DNA from 3 places in the Enterobacter sp. KBR-315C3_2022 genome. Region 1 is predicted to be linked to each of the others. Evidence: predicted binding sites of a transcription regulator. Region 1 holds the regulator's gene; each other region holds the start of a gene.
The links. Region 1 encodes LexA, which represses DNA repair genes until DNA is damaged. Its sites were predicted from a motif close to TNCTGTATGTACATACAGNA; they were not measured.
Positions count from the first base shown of each region.

Region 2: the regulator LexA is predicted to act here: its motif matches at 1,063-1,082, upstream of rmuC (DNA recombination protein RmuC).
Region 3: the regulator LexA is predicted to act here: its motif matches at 1,182-1,201, upstream of umuD (translesion error-prone DNA polymerase V autoproteolytic subunit).

Region 1 covers NZ_JBGKEB010000011.1:100,855-103,121, forward strand. Annotated here, with positions in the region: gene dinF (MATE family efflux transporter DinF) at 1-489, opposite strand, end outside; gene lexA (transcriptional repressor LexA) at 555-1,163, opposite strand; gene AB8804_RS13575 (diacylglycerol kinase) at 1,272-1,640, opposite strand; gene plsB (glycerol-3-phosphate 1-O-acyltransferase PlsB) at 1,846-2,267, shown strand, end outside.
Region 2 covers NZ_JBGKEB010000019.1:16,709-18,975, reverse strand. Annotated here, with positions in the region: gene udp (uridine phosphorylase) at 224-985, shown strand; gene rmuC (DNA recombination protein RmuC) at 1,124-2,267, shown strand, end outside.
Region 3 covers NZ_JBGKEB010000012.1:72,424-74,690, forward strand. Annotated here, with positions in the region: gene AB8804_RS14185 (M24 family metallopeptidase) at 1-420, shown strand, start outside; gene AB8804_RS14190 (hypothetical protein) at 588-959, shown strand; gene AB8804_RS14195 (cyclic diguanylate phosphodiesterase (EAL) domain protein) at 937-1,080, shown strand; gene umuD (translesion error-prone DNA polymerase V autoproteolytic subunit) at 1,221-1,655, shown strand; gene umuC (translesion error-prone DNA polymerase V subunit UmuC) at 1,639-2,267, shown strand, end outside.

The DNA.
Region 1 (2,267 bases):
GATCACCGGAGCGCGGGCGTACTGAACGCCCAGCAGCCACCCAAGCAGAACCAGATTGGCCAGCGACGCGGGCGCGCTGAGCCAGCGGATCGCCAGAAAACGCCTGGCCTGCTCCAGCACCGCCTCGCTGCCGCCCACGATATGCAGCGCCAAATCGATGAGCGGTGTACGCAAGAGGACGATCGCTATTCCCGCGCCCAGCGCCAGGATTAACGGCTGCACCAGCGCGCGCGCCAGCCGCAGCGGGTCTTTCGCGCCATACGCCTGCGCCGTCAGCCCGGTGGTGCTCATGCGCAAAAAGAGCAGCAGCATAAAGAGGAAGCTGGTCGCCGTTGCGCCAATCGCGACGCCGCCCAGATACACGGGCGAGTCAAGATGGCCAATCACCGCCGTATCAACAAGCCCCAGGAGAGGAACGGTGATATTGGAGAAGATCATCGGCAGCGCAAGACGCCACAATGCTTTATCGGAAGCCGTCAGCAGAGACATGGGAAAATACCGGGGACGATAATACGAAACGGGCCGCGGAGAAACCGCAGCCCGTCAGGAAGAGATTACAGCCATTCGCCGTTGCGGATAACGCCAACCGCCAGGCCTTCGATCGAGAAGCTCTGCTCGCGCAGGTCTACCACAATCGGCGTGAATTCGTTGTTTTCCGGCAGAAGCTGCACGGTGTTGCCCTGTTTTTTCAGGCGCTTAACGGTCACTTCGTCATCAATACGCGCCACAACAACCTGCCCGTTGCGCACGTCCTGCGTCTTGTGAACGGCCAGCAGATCGCCGTCAAGAATGCCGATGTCTTTCATCGACATCCCGCTAACGCGCAGCAGGAAATCAGCGCTTGGCTTAAACATACCCGGGTCGACCTGATAATGGCCTTCAATATGCTGCTGCGCCAGAAGCGGCTCACCTGCCGCAACGCGGCCAACCAGCGGAATACCCGTCTCTTCTTCGACGAGCAGACGAATACCGCGAGACGCGCCGGAGACGATCTCAATCACGCCTTTACGTGCCAGCGCTTTCAGGTGTTCCTCGGCAGCGTTTGGAGAACGGAAGCCCAGACGCTGCGCGATTTCCGCACGCGTGGGTGGCATACCCGTCTGGCCGATATGATCCCGGATGAGATCAAACACCTCTTGCTGCCTGGTCGTTAACGCTTTCATTCCGCCCCCTGGGTGTATATACAGTTATGCTGTGAGTATATACAGTCAAAGGCGAATTTGGAACCAAAAACTGCACAAAAAACCAGGGACTTAATTATTCCTCGAGGCTCATCGGAAATGCGACCAAAGCAGCGTGACCCAGGTTATCGCCGCAACGATAATCGCCAGCAGTACGGCAGCGGATCCCATGTCTTTTGCGCGTCCGGAAAGCTCGTGGAAATCGGAACCGATGCGGTCAACCACCGCCTCAATAGCGCTATTGAGAATTTCCACTATCATCACCAAAAGCACCGAACCGATGAGAAGTACGCGGGTTATCGCATCAACGTCAAGGAAACAGGCGACAATAACCGCGACGATAGCGGCAATGCCCTCCTGGCGGAAAGCAGCTTCATTGATCCACGCGGCACGGAAACCTTTCCATGAATAGCCCGCGGCTTTGATGATTCGGGTGAACCCAGTGGTATTATTGGCCATTAAAAGAACCTTTTATTGGAAAGAGCGTCAGTCACTATACACAAGATCGTCCATGCCGCTTTCATGCAGCATGCAGGATGAAGTATATGTAGCCGCAGCCACTATGCTGCCGCCTGAAGTCTGACGGGTAACAACAGAAATTTTGCGCGCTTTCTGTTATCCTTGCGCCGCAATTGCATTATTAACCAGAGGCTTTACATCGTTTATGTCCGGCTGGCCACGAATTTACTACAAATTACTTAATTTACCATTAAGCGTACTGGTAAAAAGTAAGTCTATCCCAGCAGAACCCGCGCTGGAATTAGGGCTCGATACCTCGCGCCCGATTATGTACGTTTTGCCTTATAACTCGAAGGCTGACCTGTTGACGCTTCGCGCGCAGTGTCTGGCGCACGATCTGCCCGACCCGCTTGAACCGCTGGAAGTCGACGGTACGCTGCTACCGCGCTACGTGTTCATCCACGGCGGGCCGCGCGTGTTCACCTATTACACGCCGAAAGAAGAGTCCATCAAGCTGTTCCACGACTATCTCGATCTGCACCGCAGCAATCCCGATCTGGACGTGCAGATGGTGCCGGTCTCCGTGATGTTTGGCCGCCGACCGGGCCGCGAAAAAGGCGAAGAGAA
Region 2 (2,267 bases), on a different contig from region 1:
ATAAATATAGACCTCAAGATAACAACCCACACTGCCCGAAACGGTCTATCTTTTGTGCAACACGCGACGATATAACTTGTTAATGTGATGTAAATCACCTTTTTATGGAAAATCACTGCAATCATTTTCATTCATGGTGAGATTCATCACGAAATTATGCGTATCGCTTCTGTAAAGTACCGTTTTGCTTCTTCTGACTAACCGACCCACAGAGGAGTCACCTATGTCTAAGTCTGATGTTTTTCATCTCGGCCTCACTAAAAACGATTTACAAGGGGCTACGCTTGCCATCGTCCCGGGCGATCCTGAGCGTGTGGAAAAGATCGCCGCGCTGATGGATAAGCCGGTTAAGCTGGCAGCCCATCGCGAGTTCACCACCTGGCGCGCAGAGCTGGATGGCAAAGCGGTGATCGTGTGTTCTACCGGCATCGGTGGCCCGTCTACCTCTATTGCCGTTGAGGAACTGGCGCAGCTGGGCATTCGTACTTTCCTGCGTATCGGTACAACGGGCGCTATTCAGCCGCACATCAACGTGGGTGACGTGCTGGTGACGACCGCATCCGTGCGTCTGGATGGGGCAAGCCTGCACTTCGCGCCGATGGAATTCCCGGCAGTAGCGGACTTCGCCTGTACAACCGCGCTGGTTGAGGCCGCGAAATCCGTGGGTGCAACCACCCACGTGGGCGTAACCGCCTCCTCCGATACCTTCTACCCGGGCCAGGAGCGTTACGACACCTTCTCTGGCCGCGTGGTCAGCCGCTTCAAAGGCTCTATGGAAGAGTGGCAGTCCATGGGCGTGATGAACTATGAAATGGAATCAGCCACGTTGCTGACAATGTGCGCAAGCCAGGGTCTGCGTGCCGGTATGGTGGCGGGCGTCATCGTTAACCGCACCCAGCAGGAGATCCCGAACGCTGAAACCATGAAGCAGACTGAAAGTCATGCGGTGAAAATTGTGGTAGAAGCGGCTCGCCGCCTGATCTAACCCTCTCTTCTGAGATATAAGGCCGACACGTTCGGCCTTTTCTTTTTTGCGTAGCGCCTCGCAGGAAAACCCTTTCAAACTGGACGTTTATACAGCACAATTCTATCTTGCGGGTAATACGTTGATGCAGGGGGCATTGTGGACATCTCATTCCTGATTTATGCGGTGATAGCGCTGGTGGGCGCAGGCGTTGGCTGGCTGATCTCCAGCTATCAGCACGCGCAGCAAAAAGCCGACCAGCTTGCAGAGCGAGAAGAGATCGTTGCGGAGCTAAGCGCGACAAAACAACAGCTTGCGCAAAGTGCCCACTGGCGAGACGAGTGCGAGTTGCTCAACAACGAACTGCGAAACCTTCGCGATATCAACACATCGCTGGAGGCCGATCTCCGTGAAGTCACCACCCGCCTCGAATCCACGCAGCTGCACGCCGAAGACAAAATTCGCCAGATGATCAACAGCGAACAGCGCCTGAGCGAACAGTTTGAGAACCTCGCCAACCGAATATTTGAGCAGAGCAACCGGCGCGTTGACGAACAAAATCGTCAGAGCCTGAATGGGCTGTTAACGCCGCTGCGCGAGCAGCTGGACGGTTTTCGCCGTCAGGTGCAGGACAGCTTTGGCCAGGAAGCGCGCGAGCGCCACACGCTGGCGCATGAGATCCGCAATCTCCAGCAGCTGAATGCGCAGATGGCGCAGGAGGCGGTTAACCTGACGCGCGCGCTTAAAGGCGACAATAAAACGCAGGGCAACTGGGGCGAAGTGGTGCTGACGCGCGTGCTCGAAGCTTCCGGCCTGCGCGAAGGATATGAATACGAAACCCAGGTGAGTATCGAAAACGACGCCCGCTCGCGCATGCAACCTGACGTGATCGTGCGTCTGCCACAGGGCAAGGACGTGGTGATCGATGCCAAAATGACGCTGGTTGCCTACGAGCGCTACTTCAATGCGGAGGACGACTATACCCGCGAGGCGGCGCTGCAGGAGCATATTGCCTCCGTGCGTAACCACATTCGCCTGCTGGGCCGCAAAGACTATCAACAGCTCCCGGGCCTGCGCTCGTTAGATTACGTGCTGATGTTTATTCCGGTAGAGCCCGCGTTTCTGCTGGCGCTCGACATACAGCCCGAACTGATTACCGAAGCGTTGCGAAATAACATTATGCTGGTCAGCCCGACTACGCTGCTGGTGGCCCTGCGCACCATTGCGAATCTCTGGCGCTACGAGCACCAGAGCCGTAACGCGCAGCAGATCGCCGATCGCGCCAGCAAGCTGTACGACAAAA
Region 3 (2,267 bases), on a different contig from region 1:
ATCGGCATGACGGGCGGCGAGATATATTCGCTGGTTGAGGCCGTGCTGCCGAAAGAAAAATACGGCTGGCACCTTAATCCGGGCCACCTGAGCGCGGACGAAGAGTGGATGTCATCCCCCATTTTTGACCGCTCCGTGCAAACGCTGAAAAGCGGCATGATCCTGCAAATCGATATCATTCCTTCCGTGAAGGGCTATACCGGGACCAGCGCGGAAGAGAGCATCGCCCTGGCGGATCGTGAGCTTCAGGCGGAGATCCAGCGTGATTATCCCGAACTCTGGGCGCGCATCGAAGCCCGCAGGCGCTATATCCGCGACGTGCTTAAGATTCACCTGAGCGAAGACGTTATTCCGCTCTCTAATACGGTGGCGTATTTACGGCCTTTCTTCCTCGCAAAGGAAAACGCGTTTACCTGCTAAATGCCCGTCGGCAAATCTGTAATAGAGAGCATGGTTATTTTTAACGTTGTCGGCCATGCTCTCTGTATTCGCACGGTAAAACACGGAAGCGCCATCCATGCGCAATGTCCTGATCCCGCTCGCCGCCGCCGTCGCTTCAGGAGGCGCTGGATATTCCCTTCAAAGGCGTGGCCTATACGCTACGGGTGGGCCACAGCGTTATGGACGCGTCGGGCAAGGTGTCGACGGAGCCTGCGCCAGCGGCGGGCGTGGGTCGCGTCGCGGCTGCGGGCGACCCGTACAGCATTGAATACAATCACCCTCCGATGCTGAGCGTGCAGAGGCTGGTCAGGCAGGGGGGCGGCATCCTGCTCTTTCTGCTGCTCATCGCCTGCCTCTCTGCCTATGTCGTCTACAAATACCTGAACAAAAAAACGCTTCCCGAGGAGTCGCTTCGCCGCGCGATTGCAAAAGGGGAAATCGTTCCGTTTTATCAGCCTGGCGCGAAAGCTCTCTATCAGCATCGTCGCCGAAGGCGTGGAAACCCGCGCCCAGCTTGACTACCTCAACCGGAACAACATTACCTTCCAGCAGGGATACTATTTCTTTAAGGCAGTCCCTTTTGCCGGTTTGATACACATTTTGCTGTCGAAGCCCAGGGTGAAGGTGATTGTTGAATAACTGACCAAACGATTTGCCCTGTCGAAATTAAATCCCCCACACTTCAATGCGTTTGGCTTCATCCCCCTGAAAGCGGCTTGATCGCTGGCCGATATCCGTAATACTGTATATAAATACAGTATGCAGTGAAAAGGACATTTATGAGCACTCTCATTTCTTATCAGCCAGAGCAAAACGTGGAGCTCCCGCTGTTCGTCGAGCGCGTTGCCTGCGGCTTTCCGAGCCCCGCGCAGGACTATGTGGAAGAGCGTCTCGACCTTAACCGGCTGGTGGTCAGACACCCCAGCGCGACCTATTTTGTGAAGGTGAGCGGAGACTCGATGATTGGGGCGGGGATCGGCGACGGCGATCTGCTGGTGGTCGACCGATCGCTGACCGCCGGGCATGGCGACATCATCGTGGCGTCGGTTGGCGGAGAGTTCACGGTAAAGGAGCTGCAGACGCGCCCCGCGCTTCGCCTGGTGCCGCACAATCCCGGCTATAAGCCCATACTCTTTCAGTCCGAAGATGAGCTGCAGATCTTCGGCGTCGTCACCCACACGCTGAAAACGTATAAACATGTTCGCGCTGGTTGACGTCAATAGCTTTTACGCGTCCTGCGAGACGGTGTTTCGACCGGATCTGCAGGGAAAGCCGGTGGTGGTGGTTTCCAATAACGACGGCTGCATCATCTCGCTTTCGCGGGAAGCGAAACGGCTCGGCATCAAAATGGGAGAACCCTACTTCAAGTTCAAAGAGAAGGGCTATCCGCTGCAGGTTTACGTGTTTAGCTCGAACTACGCGCTGTATGCCGATCTCAGCAGCCGCGTGATGCAGACGCTGGCCGATATGGCTCCGGCGATTGAGATTTACTCCATCGATGAGGCCTTCGTCAGCGTATCGGGCGTCGGCAACTGTATGTCGCTGGAGGCATTTGGGCGTCAAATGCGCGATAGCGTCTATAAAAACACCGGTTTGACGGTGGGCGTGGGCATTGCCCCGACGAAAACCCTGGCAAAGCTGGCGAACTTCGCGGCCAAAAAATGGCCTTCGACGGGCGGCGTTGTCGACTTATCCTGCCCCGAACGGCAGCGCAAGCTGCTGGCGGTCGTCCCCGTTGACGAGGTGTGGGGCGTAGGGCGGCGCATCACCAAAAAGCTTAACGCCATGGGGATCGCGACGGCGCAGGATCTGGCGGCAAGCTCGCT